DNA from 3 places in the Marinococcus halophilus genome. Region 1 is predicted to be linked to each of the others. Evidence: a T-box and tRNA genes for the amino acid it is inferred to sense, from the RefSeq annotation. Region 1 holds a T-box; the other regions hold tRNA genes.
The links. A T-box is a leader RNA that pairs with one kind of tRNA and senses whether it is charged. The one in region 1 lies ahead of B5066_RS10215 (valine--tRNA ligase), so its partner is inferred to be a tRNA-Val.
Positions count from the first base shown of each region.

Region 1 (4,191 bases):
GTCGGGAAATACACCAGTCCCGGATATTTTCCATCCACTGCAGATACGTTTTTTCGAAGCGTTCCGGCACAAAGGTGACTTTTTCTTCCTTCTTCTGAAGTTCTACGGCCTGGTCCGCAAGCGGCCCCATATTTACAAACCACTGCGTGGAAAGATACGGTTCAACTACGGCGCCGCTCCGTTCGGAATGGCCGACAGAGTGCATATGTTCTTCAATATCAAACAGAATGCCCTCTGCCTTTAAATCCTTCGTCAGCTGCCGACGACAGGCAAAGCGGTCCATGCCTTCGTAGACGCCGGCATTTTCATTCATGCTGCCGTCTTCATTCATCACAAGCACGCGCGGCAGATCATGGCGGTTGCCCATTTCAAAATCATTCGGATCATGCGCAGGCGTAATTTTCACTGCCCCTGAACCAAAATCCATGTCTACATAGTCATCTGCGATGATCGGAATTTCTCTTCCAATCACGGGGAGCACGGCTGTCTTACCAATAAGGTGTTTATAACGACCGTCCTCTGGGTGTACGGCTACTGCCGTATCGCCGAGCATTGTTTCCGGCCGGGTCGTCGCTACTTCGATCGAGGTGTTTTCGCCTTTAACCGGGTAACGCATATGGTAAAAGTGACCCTGTACTTCTTTGTATTCCACTTCAATATCTGAAAGTGCCGTCTGCGTTTCAGGGTCCCAGTTGATAATGTATTCACCCCGGTAGATAAGGTCTCTTTCATACAATGAAACAAACACTTCCCGCACCGCTTCCGACAGGCCTTTATCAAGCGTGAACCGCTCTCTCGAATAGTCGAGTGACAGCCCGAGCTTGGCCCACTGGCTGCGGATGAAATCTGCATATTCTTCTTTCCACCCCCACGTTTTTTCGAGGAACGCTTCCCGCCCGAGCTCATATCGGCTTGTGCCTTCTTCCTTCAGCTGCGCCTCGACTTTGGACTGGGTGGCGATACCAGCATGGTCCATCCCCGGGAGCCATAAAGCATCATAGCCCTGCATGCGTTTCATGCGGATTAAAATATCTTGAAGTGTTGTATCCCACGCATGGCCGAGGTGAAGCCGGCCGGTCACATTCGGCGGCGGAATAACGATAGTATACGGGGTGCCATCTGTCTGGCCTGCTTCAAATTGGCCGGTTTCTTTCCAAAACTCATACCAGCGGTTCTCTGTTTCTTTTGGATCATACTTTTTCGCCATTTCCATTTCTTGTTTTCCCATACAAATCCCCTTTCTTCTCATAAAAAAACTCCTCATCCCTAGTAAGGACGAAGAGTTTTCGCGGTACCACCTTAATACCCGCTGCCAAGCAGGCACTTTCCCATAACGGCGGTTACCGTCTTTTCTTACTGTATGCGTTCAGAAAAGAAGCTCGAGGGCGACTTTCCGCACGGGTTGTTAAAGAATCTCTCAGCCCTGGATTCTTTTTCTGTACAACGAACCTGCGTGCGTACTCCTCCCTGTTTCTGCTTTTATTATTAATATTGCTTTAGTGTCTTTATTTTACGAAACGAAGACCCATGCGTCAACTGTCTTCCCCGTGTTCTTTATTTGCAGCCAGGCTTGCAAAGACGCGGTCAGCCGCATCAATGGTCCGCTCGATGTCTTCTTCACTGTGCTCTGTCGATAAAAACAGCCCTTCGAACTGCGAAGGCGGAAGCGAGATGCCTTCTGCCATCATTCCACGGAAATAACGGGCGAACATCCCTAAATCAGATTTTTTCGCAGAGGCAAAGTCAACAACGGGTTCATCGGTAAAGAACAAGCCGATCATTGCCCCGGCCCGGTTAATTTGATGAGGGATACCGTGTTTAGAAGCCGCTCGGTTCAGTCCTTCTTCAAGCTGGGCAGCACGGGCACGAAACGTTTCGTAGCTTTTTTTGTCCACCTGCCTGAGCGTTTCAAGTCCGGCTGTCATCGCCAGTGGATTGCCGGAAAGTGTGCCTGCCTGATAGATAGGCCCGTCCGGCGCAATCTGCTGCATAATATCGGCACGGCCACCGTAGGCTCCCACCGGAAGGCCGCCTCCAATGACCTTTCCAAGGCACGTGAGATCAGGCGTCACGCCGTAGTGGCCCTGGGCACTGTTATAGTCCACCCGGAAGCCGCTCATAACTTCATCAAAAATCAACAGGCTTCCGTACTGGTTCGTAATGTCACGAACGCCTTCCAAAAACCCTTCTCCGGGGGTGACAACGCCCATGTTACCGGTAACAGGCTCGAGGATAACTCCGGCAATTTCGTCACCGTACTCGTCGAATGCCTTTTGCAGGCTGTCGAGATCGTTGTACGGAACCGTCAGCGTGTTCTGGGCAATGGAGCCCGGGACGCCCGGGCTGTCCGGCAACCCCAGCGTAGCAACACCGGAGCCGGCTCGAATAAGAAGGGAATCCCCGTGGCCGTGGTAACAGCCTTCCATTTTCACGATTTTATCCCGGCCGGTAAATCCGCGGGCTAGGCGCAGAGCGCTCATGGTCGCTTCCGTGCCCGAATTTACCATCCGTACTACTTCAATAGATGGTACCCGGTCAACGACAAGCTCTGCCAGGCCGGCTTCGGTTACGTGCGAGGCTCCAAAGCTCGTACCCTTTTCAGCCACGATCTTCAAGCTGTCGACCACGTGTTCATTCGCATGCCCGAGAAGAAGCGGTCCCCAGGACATCACATAGTCAATGTATTCGTTTCCGTCGATATCTTTAATGCGGGAACCTTTGCCTTCGTCCATATAAACGGCCGGATGGCCGACAGATTCATATGTCCGCACAGGGCTGCTGACGCCGCCCGGCATTACTTTCTTTGCGCGTTCATGTGCGTGTATTGAATTATGATACGATTTCATGTCATACCTCCTGAATACTTAAAGTTATCTTGTTGCTATTCCCGTCCTTATTATAACGAAAACAAGCCCTGGACTGAATACATTCCAGAGCTTGTTTTTATTATTTACTGTCTTCCCGCATATAACGGACAGCGTCTTTGGCAAAGTAGGTTACGATCAGGTCCGCACCGGCACGCTTCATGCTGGTCAGCTTTTCCATAACTATATCTTTTTCATTTACCCATCCGTTTTGGGCAGCAGCTTTAATCATCGCATATTCCCCGGACACATTATACGCTACCACTGGATAACCGGTGCGCTCTTTCACTTCTCTCACAATATCGAGATAAGCAAGAGCCGGCTTCACGATAAGAAAATCGGCTCCCTCTTCGACATCGGTTTCCGCTTCCTTCAACGCTTCAAGCCGGTTCGGAGGGTCCATCTGATAGGTTTTCCGGTCCCCAAACGAAGGCGTGCTGTGAGCCGCGTCACGGAAAGGCCCGTAAAAGGCACTGGCATATTTAACTGTGTAGGACATCAGTGGGACCGTGACGTACCCAGCCCGGTCAAGTCCTTCCCGGATCGCCGCTGTAAAGCCATCCATCATGTTCGACGGGGCAATAATATCTGCCCCGGCTTCTGCCTGGGACACGGCAGTTTCTGTTAAGTTTTTTAGCGATTCATCGTTATCCACATAGCCTCCATGAATCACCCCGCAGTGTCCATGGTCCGTATACTGGCACAGACAGGTATCCGCAATTACTGTTAACTCCGGATTGTGTTCTTTTATCTGCCGGATTGCCCGCTGGACGATACCGTTTTTTAGAAAAGCCGGCGTCCCTTCTGCATCTTTTTCTTCCTCATGAGGCACGCCAAATACGATAACGCTCGGAATTCCGAGAGATTCCAACTCATCCATTTCTGCATTCAAATAATCCAGAGAAACGTGGTAAACGCCCGGCATGGACGGTACTTCTTTACGCACATTCTCTCCTTCGACCACAAAAATAGGATAGATTAAATCGTTGGGCCTTAGTTCGTTTTCTCTTACCATTGCTCTTATACCCGGCGTCGTCCGCAGCCTGCGGTGCCGGCGGAAATGTAAATCAGCCAATGTGAAGCCTCCTAAATGATTTCCTTGGTTTTTTCTATGATCCCTTCGACGGAATGGACCTCTGCTTCATAAACATACTTGAAGCCGCTCTCGCGGGCAGCGCGTCCGGTCGAGGGGCCGATTGCCACTACGGGAATAGCTGAAAGCACCTGCCGGTAAGCACCTGCAAGCTGGTGCAGCGCATTTATAGAGGAGGGACTCGCCGCTGTCAGCACGTCGATCTCCCGGGTTTTTAAGACAGACTGAAGGAGG
Region 1 is NZ_FVZD01000006.1:818,422-822,612, reverse strand. Features, by position in the region: gene B5066_RS10215 (valine--tRNA ligase) at 1-1,228, opposite strand, end outside; T-box leader at 1,269-1,483, opposite strand; gene hemL (glutamate-1-semialdehyde 2,1-aminomutase) at 1,533-2,846, opposite strand; gene hemB (porphobilinogen synthase) at 2,947-3,939, opposite strand; gene B5066_RS10200 (uroporphyrinogen-III synthase) at 3,951-4,191, opposite strand, start outside.

Region 2 (4,191 bases), on a different contig from region 1:
ATCTTCAAATACGGGAAAAACATGTCACAAACATTATACATATGATTGAAGAGGGCAACACGGTACCTTTCATTGCCCGTTATCGTAAAGAACAGACAGGCGCCTCGGACGAAACAGTCATTCGGGACGTTCAACAGGCCTGGAATTATGCGAATCAGTTAGCAGAGCGTAAAGAAGAAGTACTGCGGCTGATTGATAAACAGGAAAAGTTAACGCCGGAGTTAAAAAAATCTATCAACGAAGCCGTGCAGCTTCAAGAAGTGGAAGACTTATACCGCCCCTACAAACAGAAAAGAAGAACGAAAGCAACAACAGCAAAAGAGAAAGGGCTTGCCCCGTTAGCGGAATGGCTTATGGACCAGCCGAAAGAAGGCATGCCGGAGGAAAAAGCGCAGGCTTATGTTAATGAAGAGGCGGGAGTAGTGGACGAAGCAGCAGCACTTGAAGGTGCAAGACATATTATTTCTGAACAGATTGCCGACGATGCTGATATTCGCCGCAGCGTCCGTGAGCTCAGCTATAAACAAGGCAGGCTTCATTCAGCAGCCAAAGATGAAAAGAAAGATGAACGCGGCATTTACAGCATGTACTACGATCATGAAGAAGCGCTAGCCAAGGCCCCGTCTCACCGGGTATTGGCCATGAACCGCGGGGAAAGTGAAGGTATCCTGAAGATCTCCCTTCAAGCGCCGGAAGAAAGAATTTTATCCGCTATAGAGAAAAAGGTAGTAAAGCGCTTTGGCTCACCTGTTGTTCCTCAGCTGAACGAAGCGATCGAAGACAGCTATAAACGTTTGATCGGACCGGCAGTGGAACGGGAGCTGAGAAAAGCTAAAACAGAGGAAGCAGAAACTCAGGCCATCTCCGTATTTTCCGAAAATCTTCGTAATCTCCTGCTGCAGCCTCCGATGAAGGGGAAAATCGTACTGGGCGTAGATCCAGCTTACCGTACCGGCTGCAAGCTGTCAGTCGTAGACGGAAATGGAAGACTGCTTGAGGTGGGAGTGATCTATCCGGTTCCGCCAAGAAATAAAGTAACTGAAGCAAAGGAAACGGTGTTCGCCTTAATTGAAAAGCACGAAATACAGGTGATAGCTATTGGCAACGGGACAGCTTCGAGGGAAACGGAAGAGTTTATCGCCAGAGTCGTTGAGGAGACGAAGGCGGATGTTTCATATATTATTGTAAACGAGGCTGGAGCGAGTGTTTATTCTGCTTCAGAGGTCGCGCGTGAAGAATTTCCGGAACTGCAGGTAGAAGAGCGCAGTGCTGCTTCTATTGCCCGCAGGCTTCAGGATCCTCTGGCAGAACTCGTGAAAATAGATCCGAAGTCCATCGGGGTCGGCCAGTACCAGCATGACGTTTCGCAGGCTAAATTAAATGAGTCGCTGACATTTGTGGTGGAAACGGCAGTGAACCAGGTAGGAGTAGATGTTAACAGTGCTTCGGGCAGCCTGCTTCAATACGTGGCGGGTCTTTCCAAGGCAGTCGCAAACAATGTGATCAAGCAGCGAGAGGAGCTTAAAGGATTTACGAGCCGGAAGGAGCTGCAGAAGGTTCCGAGACTTGGGGCGAAAACATACGAACAGGCAGCAGGCTTTTTGCGGGTACCGGAGTCGGCAAACCCATTCGATCGTACGGCCATTCATCCGGAGAGCTATCAGACAGCAGAGCGTCTGCTCAGCTACCTGAAGCTTGAAGCAGTGCAGGCGGGCACAAAAGAAATGAAAGAGGCTCTGGAAAACCAACAGGTATCTCAGTTGGCTGAAGCACTTGAAGTAGGCGTTCCTACACTGCAGGATATTATTGAGGATTTAAAGAGACCGAACCGGGACCCTCGTGATACATTTTCGAAACCGCTTCTGAAAAAAGGCATTATGACCCTTGATGATCTGGAAAAGGGCATGGAGCTTCAGGGGACGGTCCGTAACGTAGTAGATTTTGGGGCATTCATTGATGTAGGTGTCAAAGAAGATGGGCTTGTGCATATTTCCAAGCTTGCCAATCGTTTCATCAAACATCCGATGGAGGTGGTGTCGGTAGGAGAAATAGTTACGGTTTGGGTGGAAGATATTGATCAGAAGCGGGGACGGGTAGCATTAACGATGGTAAACTAAGTCTAGACTGGAGAAGCAGAGGGCCGCGTGCCTTCTGTTTTTTAAAGGAGGCAGACAATGTCTGATGAAGAACTGACAGCTTTAACGAAGCGAATATCACTAGAAGAATTTAAAAAGCCTTTTAAGCATAGTGCATCGTTTAACCGAAGGCTGCGGACTACGGGAGGGAGGTATGTGCTTGCTACAGGAAATATTGAAGTGAACCCAAAGTCGATGGAAAGTTATGGCCTGCAGGAAGTAATTAATATTGTAAAACATGAATTATGCCATTATCATTTACACTTGGAAGGGAGAGGGTATAAGCATAAAGACAACGACTTCCGGACACTGCTGAAGTATGTGGGGGGAGTTAGGCACTGCCGCTCTTTGGAACAATACCGGGTAAAGCAGAAAAAACGTTATCGGTACGCCTGCAGAAATTGCCAAATTTCATTTGAAAGAGCGAGGCAGTTGGACACGCGAAGATACGTTTGCGCAGCCTGCAAAGGAACATTAAAAAAAATATAGAAAAACCTTGACCAGCGTTTTTTCGATGTGATACATTATAAAAGTCGCTTGAGAGAGGGCGCTTCAAAAAGTGGCAAAAAAAGCTTTAAATTCCCTTTCAAAAGCGTATTGACATTACATAATAGATCTTGTAGAATTTTCTTTGTCTCAAAAAAAGAAATGCTCACATTCCGCAGTAGCTCAGTGGTAGAGCAATCGGCTGTTAACCGATTGGTCGCAGGTTCGAATCCTGCCTGCGGAGCCATTGGAGAAGTACCCAAGTGGCTGAAGGGACTCCCCTGCTAAGGGAGTAGGTCGTGTAAACGGCGCGAGGGTTCAAATCCCTCCTTCTCCGCCATTTACTCTGGCCCGTTGGTCAAGTGGTTAAGACACCGCCCTTTCACGGCGGTAACACGGGTTCGAATCCCGTACGGGTCACCATTTACGGAGGATTAGCTCAGCTGGGAGAGCACCTGCCTTACAAGCAGGGGGTCGGCAGTTCGATCCTGTCATCCTCCACCATTTTCATTATATACTTTAGGGCCTGTGGTGTAGTGGTTAACATGCCTGCCTGTCACGCAGGAGATCGCGGGTTCAAATCCCGTCAGGCCCGCCATTTTTACCCAATACATTGGGCCATAGCCAAGCGGTAAGGCATCGGGTTTTGGTCCCGTGATGCGCTGGTTCGAATCCAGCTGGCCCAGCCAACAACACGCGGGTGTGGCGGAATCGGCAGACGCGCTAGATTTAGGATCTAGTGTCCTTGTGACGTGGGGGTTCAAGTCCCTTCACCCGCACCATTATATAAATTATCGGTGTACGCGGTCGTGGCGGAATCGGCAGACGCGCTAGGTTGAGGGCCTAGTGGGAGTTTATCCCGTGGAGGTTCAAGTCCTCTCGACCGCACCATAATATGCGCCTGTAGCTCAGTTGGATAGAGCGTCTGACTACGGATCAGAAGGCCAGGGGTTCAAGTCCTCTCAGGCGCACCATTTACTTATATTTTTCAGCAGCATCTGCGGGAAGTAGCTCAGCTTGGTAGAGCACTTGGTTTGGGACCAAGGGGTCGCAGGTTCGAATCCTGTCTTCCCGACCATGTATTTGCGGGTGTAGTTTAGTGGTAAAACCTCAGCCTTCCAAGCTGATGTCGTGGGTTCGATTCCCATCACCCGCTCCATTACTACAAAAAAATAAATAATTCTAAGTTATTTTTTTGTGCCTGTGGGCCTGTAGCTCAGTTGGTCAGAGCGCACGCCTGATAAGCGTGAGGTCGGTGGTTCAAGTCCACTCAGGCCCACCATTATTTCCATTGACATTTAGTTGTTTAAAGGTTATAATATATTTGTCACTTTAAAAAGTGTTGACAGTTAAAACACACCGTGTTAAATTGTTTAAGTTGCTTTTTTGAGCGACAGATCGTTCTTTGAAAAGGAAAGACAAGCCAGAGCCCCAATCAAAAGCAACACTTTTTTAGGGCATCACTGATGCCACAGCATCAAACTTTTTACGGAGAGTTTGATCCTGGCTCAGGACGAACGCTGGCGGCGTGCCTAATACATGCAAGTCGAGCGCGGGAAGCCGGCGGACT
Region 2 is NZ_FVZD01000005.1:722,972-727,162, forward strand. Features, by position in the region: gene B5066_RS05985 (Tex family protein) at 1-2,117, shown strand, start outside; gene B5066_RS05990 (SprT family protein) at 2,175-2,624, shown strand; tRNA gene B5066_RS05995 (tRNA-Asn) at 2,794-2,868, shown strand; tRNA gene B5066_RS06000 (tRNA-Ser) at 2,871-2,961, shown strand; tRNA gene B5066_RS06005 (tRNA-Glu) at 2,970-3,044, shown strand; tRNA gene B5066_RS06010 (tRNA-Val) at 3,050-3,125, shown strand; tRNA gene B5066_RS06015 (tRNA-Asp) at 3,144-3,219, shown strand; tRNA gene B5066_RS06020 (tRNA-Gln) at 3,236-3,310, shown strand; tRNA gene B5066_RS06025 (tRNA-Leu) at 3,318-3,403, shown strand; tRNA gene B5066_RS06030 (tRNA-Leu) at 3,425-3,512, shown strand; tRNA gene B5066_RS06035 (tRNA-Arg) at 3,519-3,595, shown strand; tRNA gene B5066_RS06040 (tRNA-Pro) at 3,623-3,699, shown strand; tRNA gene B5066_RS06045 (tRNA-Gly) at 3,707-3,780, shown strand; tRNA gene B5066_RS06050 (tRNA-Ile) at 3,827-3,903, shown strand; partial or broken rRNA gene B5066_RS16890 (16S ribosomal RNA) at 4,107-4,191, shown strand.
Region 2: it has a tRNA-Val gene. The T-box ahead of B5066_RS10215 (valine--tRNA ligase) is inferred to sense a tRNA for this amino acid. The anticodon was not compared.

Region 3 (4,191 bases), 1.2 Mb from region 1:
GCGACTGTTTATCAAAAACACAGGTCTCTGCGAAGCCGTAAGGCGAAGTATAGGGGCTGACACCTGCCCGGTGCTGGAAGGTTAAGAGGAGGCGTTATCCCCCTCCGGGGGGAGAAGCGCCGAATTGAAGCCCCAGTAAACGGCGGCCGTAACTATAACGGTCCTAAGGTAGCGAAATTCCTTGTCGGGTAAGTTCCGACCCGCACGAAAGGTGCAACGACTTGGGCACTGTCTCAACGAGAGACCCGGTGAAATTATAATACCTGTGAAGATGCAGGTTCCCCGCGACAGGACGGAAAGACCCCATGGAGCTTTACTGTAGCTTGACATTGGATGTGGGTACCACTTGTACAGGATAGGTAGGAGCCATCGAATCCGGACCGCCAGGTTCGGAGGAGGCGCTGGTGGGATACTACCCTGGTGGTATCGACATTCTAACCGCAGGCCGTGATCCGGCCTCGGGACCGTGTCAGGTGGGCAGTTTGACTGGGGCGGTCGCCTCCCAAACAGTAACGGAGGCGCCCAATGGTTCCCTCAGAATGGTCGGACATCATTCGCAGAGTGCAAAGGCACAAGGGAGCTTGACTGCGAGACCCACAAGTCGAGCAGGGACGAAAGTCGGGCTTAGTGATCCGGCGGCACCGCATGGAAGGGCCGTCGCTCAACGGATAAAAGCTACCCTGGGGATAACAGGCTAATCTCTCCCAAGAGTTCACATCGACGGGGAGGTTTGGCACCTCGATGTCGGCTCATCGCATCCTGGGGCTGAAGTAGGTCCCAAGGGTTGGGCTGTTCGCCCATTAAAGCGGTACGCGAGCTGGGTTCAGAACGTCGTGAGACAGTTCGGTCCCTATCCGTCGCGGGCGCAGGAAAGGTGAAAGGAGCTGTCCTTAGTACGAGAGGACCGGGATGGACACACCGCTGGTGTACCAGTTGTTCCGCCAGGAGCACTGCTGGGTAGCTACGTGTGGACGGGATAAGTGCTGAAAGCATCTAAGCATGAAGCCCCCCTTAAGATGACCTTTCCCCTCTACGGAGATAAGACCCCTTGGAGATGACGAGGTAGATAGGTCCGGCGTGGACGCATGGCGACATGTGCAGCGGACGGATACTAATCGGTCGAAGTCTTATCCACGCTCAGCACGATACGCGGCGGTGGCCGCGGTCTCGGTATTTGGTTGTCAGGGCCCGACGGGCCGGTCCGGTGGCAACAGCGAAGAGGTCCCACCCGTTCCCATGCCGAACACGGAAGTTAAGCTCTTCAGCGTTGATGATAGCCGGGGGCTCTCCCCCCGTGAAAGTAGATCGCTGCCGGGCTTTTTTTATTATATTCCGCAGTAGCTCAGTGGTAGAGCAATCGGCTGTTAACCGATTGGTCGCAGGTTCGAATCCTGCCTGCGGAGCCACTGGAGAGCTGTCCGAGTGGCCGAAGGAGCACGATTGGAAATCGTGTAGGCGGCATTCCCGTCTCGAGGGTTCGAATCCCTCGCTCTCCGCCATACATATTTATTTCAGAGGCCCGTTGGTCAAGTGGTTAAGACACCGCCCTTTCACGGCGGTAACACGGGTTCGAATCCCGTACGGGTCACCATTTACGGAGGATTAGCTCAGCTGGGAGAGCACCTGCCTTACAAGCAGGGGGTCGGCAGTTCGATCCTGTCATCCTCCACCATATATTTTATATCGCGGGGTAGAGCAGTCTGGTAGCTCGTCGGGCTCATAACCCGGAGGTCGTCGGTTCAAATCCGTCCCCCGCAACCAAAAGGGCCTGTGGTGTAGTGGTTAACATGCCTGCCTGTCACGCAGGAGATCGCGGGTTCAAATCCCGTCAGGCCCGCCATTTTACCTTTATTCGTATTGACAAACAAAATGAATAAGGTATAATTTCAGTTGTCTATTCCGAATTGCTTCATTGAATCAATTTATGGCAACAATATCTAATGTGGCTCGATAGCTCAGTCGGTAGAGCAGTGGACTGAAAATCCTCGTGTCGGCGGTTCGATTCCGTCTCGAGCCACCATTCAAAAAACGCCGGTCTAGCTCAATTGGTAGAGCAACTGACTTGTAATCAGTAGGTTGGGGGTTCAAGTCCTCTGGCCGGCACCATATGTGGAGGGGTAGCGAAGTTGGCCAAACGCGGCGGACTGTAAATCCGCTCCTTCGGGTTCGGCGGTTCGAATCCGTCCCCCTCCACCACTTATACAGGGGTATAGTTTAATGGCAAAACAGCGGTCTCCAAAACCGCCAATGTGGGTTCGATTCCTACTACCCCTGCCATTTTTAATGTGTTATGTTCACATGGCGGTTGTGGCGAAGTGGTTAACGCACCGGATTGTGGTTCCGGCACGCGTGGGTTCAATTCCCACCAATCGCCCCATATTGGATAATGGGCTATAGCCAAGCGGTAAGGCATCGGGTTTTGGTCCCGTGATGCGCTGGTTCGAATCCAGCTAGCCCAGCCAATTGCGGAAGTAGTTCAGTGGTAGAACACCACCTTGCCAAGGTGGGGGTCGCGGGTTCGAATCCCGTCTTCCGCTCCATTATTAACATAAGCATTAAGCCATTCTCTGGAATGGCGGTATAGCCAAGTGGTAAGGCACGGGTCTGCAAAACCCTTATCCCCCGGTTCGAATCCGGGTACCGCCTCCATTATTAAAGAGAAGCAAACGCCTGCCGGGGTGGTGGAATTGGTAGACACACAGGACTTAAAATCCTGCGGTTGGTCATCAACCGTGCCGGTTCGAGTCCGGCCCTCGGTACCATTTTTTAGTTGAACGGCGAAGTGGCGGAACCGGTAGACGCGCTTGACTCAAAATCAAGTGTCCTCTGGACGTGTGGGTTCGAGTCCCACCTTCGCTACCATTTAACGAGCCAGGAAAACGTTTCTAGAGAGAAGCGTTATTTTTATGTTTAATTTTAAATGCGAAAGCTGGATATAAAGAAAAAGTCTTTCCTTTTTAAAAAGGAGAGACTTTTTTTATAATTATAAGGAGAACTCCCAAACAGGAGAAGCTGCGCGCAGAAGACGGCTTTCTACGGTGCCTCCGTGAATTTGAGTAAACATATTTCCCACTGCCTGAGTAAGTTCAGCAGCAGAATCATTGGAGAGCTGTGGCCGTATAAAGGTTAATTGTATTGCTGTAGTAGTCGAACGGCTGGTTCTGCTGTCCAGGCCTGGTCCACTTAATGAGGCCAATGTTTTCTTGCGGTCTTTGGCGATAATTTGTCCGTACATCGGATGGAGATGGTTTTCAGTGATCTGAAGCTGGTCCTGCTCTACGCCGAAGCCGATTTTTACATAATCGAAGACAGTATCTGCATCGATCAATATAACCGGAGTTTCATACTGAAGATTAAAAAAATGAATGAGGTCTTCACTGGAATGCTCAGAAGGCGGGATATTATCTGCCTGTAAATTTTTGTACAGCTGTTCATGGAGAGGTGGCAGCGAACGGTCAATAAGCCCTGCCTGTTCTAATATTTGTTGCCACTGCCGAACACCTGTATAGTCATAGACAGACTGATCAAGCAGATCCATCTGGATTTGTTTATGGAAGAAGTCCACGCGCCCCCGAAGCATTCCAGGGGAGTCATCAATAACAATGTCGCGGTAGATGTTGACGCCGCATTGAAAAGAAGGAATAATTTTAAAAACAGCAGAAGAAATAGAAATGTCTTTGAGCATATATATCCCCCTTCATGTCTAGCTCATAATGTATCATACCACTTTCACAGACTCCGGCGAAATGATTTATAAAGGAGGGCCGTCCATGCGAACGGCACAGGAATTAAAAGAGGAAATTCAGGCATTTGCGGAATCTATCGGCATTGATAAAGTAGGCTTTGCTTCTGCCTCCCCCTTTGTAACCTTAAAAGCAAGGCTGAAAGAACAGCAGCGGCTGAACTATCAGTCCGGCTTTGAAGAAGACGATATTGATAAAAGAACGCACCCTGAGCTTCTCCTGACGGAAGCGACAACGATTATATCTATCGCCCTCGCATATCCCACGAAGCTTCCGGAGGCACCAAAGAATCGCCCTGGAGCACGCAGAGGCCAGTTTTGCCGTGCTTCCTGGGGTAAAGATTACCATGACGTCCTGCGGGATAAATTAAACCAACTGGAGGCCTTCATACAAGAAACGGTTCCGGGAGCAGAGTGTAAATCGATGGTTGACACTGGTGAATTATCGG
Region 3 is NZ_FVZD01000006.1:2,035,269-2,039,459, reverse strand. Features, by position in the region: rRNA gene B5066_RS16500 (23S ribosomal RNA) at 1-1,135, shown strand, start outside; rRNA gene rrf (5S ribosomal RNA) at 1,201-1,317, shown strand; tRNA gene B5066_RS16490 (tRNA-Asn) at 1,332-1,406, shown strand; tRNA gene B5066_RS16485 (tRNA-Ser) at 1,409-1,499, shown strand; tRNA gene B5066_RS16480 (tRNA-Glu) at 1,517-1,591, shown strand; tRNA gene B5066_RS16475 (tRNA-Val) at 1,597-1,672, shown strand; tRNA gene B5066_RS16470 (tRNA-Met) at 1,685-1,761, shown strand; tRNA gene B5066_RS16465 (tRNA-Asp) at 1,765-1,840, shown strand; tRNA gene B5066_RS16460 (tRNA-Phe) at 1,945-2,020, shown strand; tRNA gene B5066_RS16455 (tRNA-Thr) at 2,031-2,106, shown strand; tRNA gene B5066_RS16450 (tRNA-Tyr) at 2,112-2,196, shown strand; tRNA gene B5066_RS16445 (tRNA-Trp) at 2,204-2,277, shown strand; tRNA gene B5066_RS16440 (tRNA-His) at 2,302-2,377, shown strand; tRNA gene B5066_RS16435 (tRNA-Gln) at 2,388-2,462, shown strand; tRNA gene B5066_RS16430 (tRNA-Gly) at 2,466-2,540, shown strand; tRNA gene B5066_RS16425 (tRNA-Cys) at 2,575-2,649, shown strand; tRNA gene B5066_RS16420 (tRNA-Leu) at 2,673-2,762, shown strand; tRNA gene B5066_RS16415 (tRNA-Leu) at 2,777-2,862, shown strand; gene B5066_RS16410 (hypothetical protein) at 2,984-3,685, opposite strand; gene queG (tRNA epoxyqueuosine(34) reductase QueG) at 3,771-4,191, shown strand, end outside.
Region 3: it has a tRNA-Val gene. The T-box ahead of B5066_RS10215 (valine--tRNA ligase) is inferred to sense a tRNA for this amino acid. The anticodon was not compared.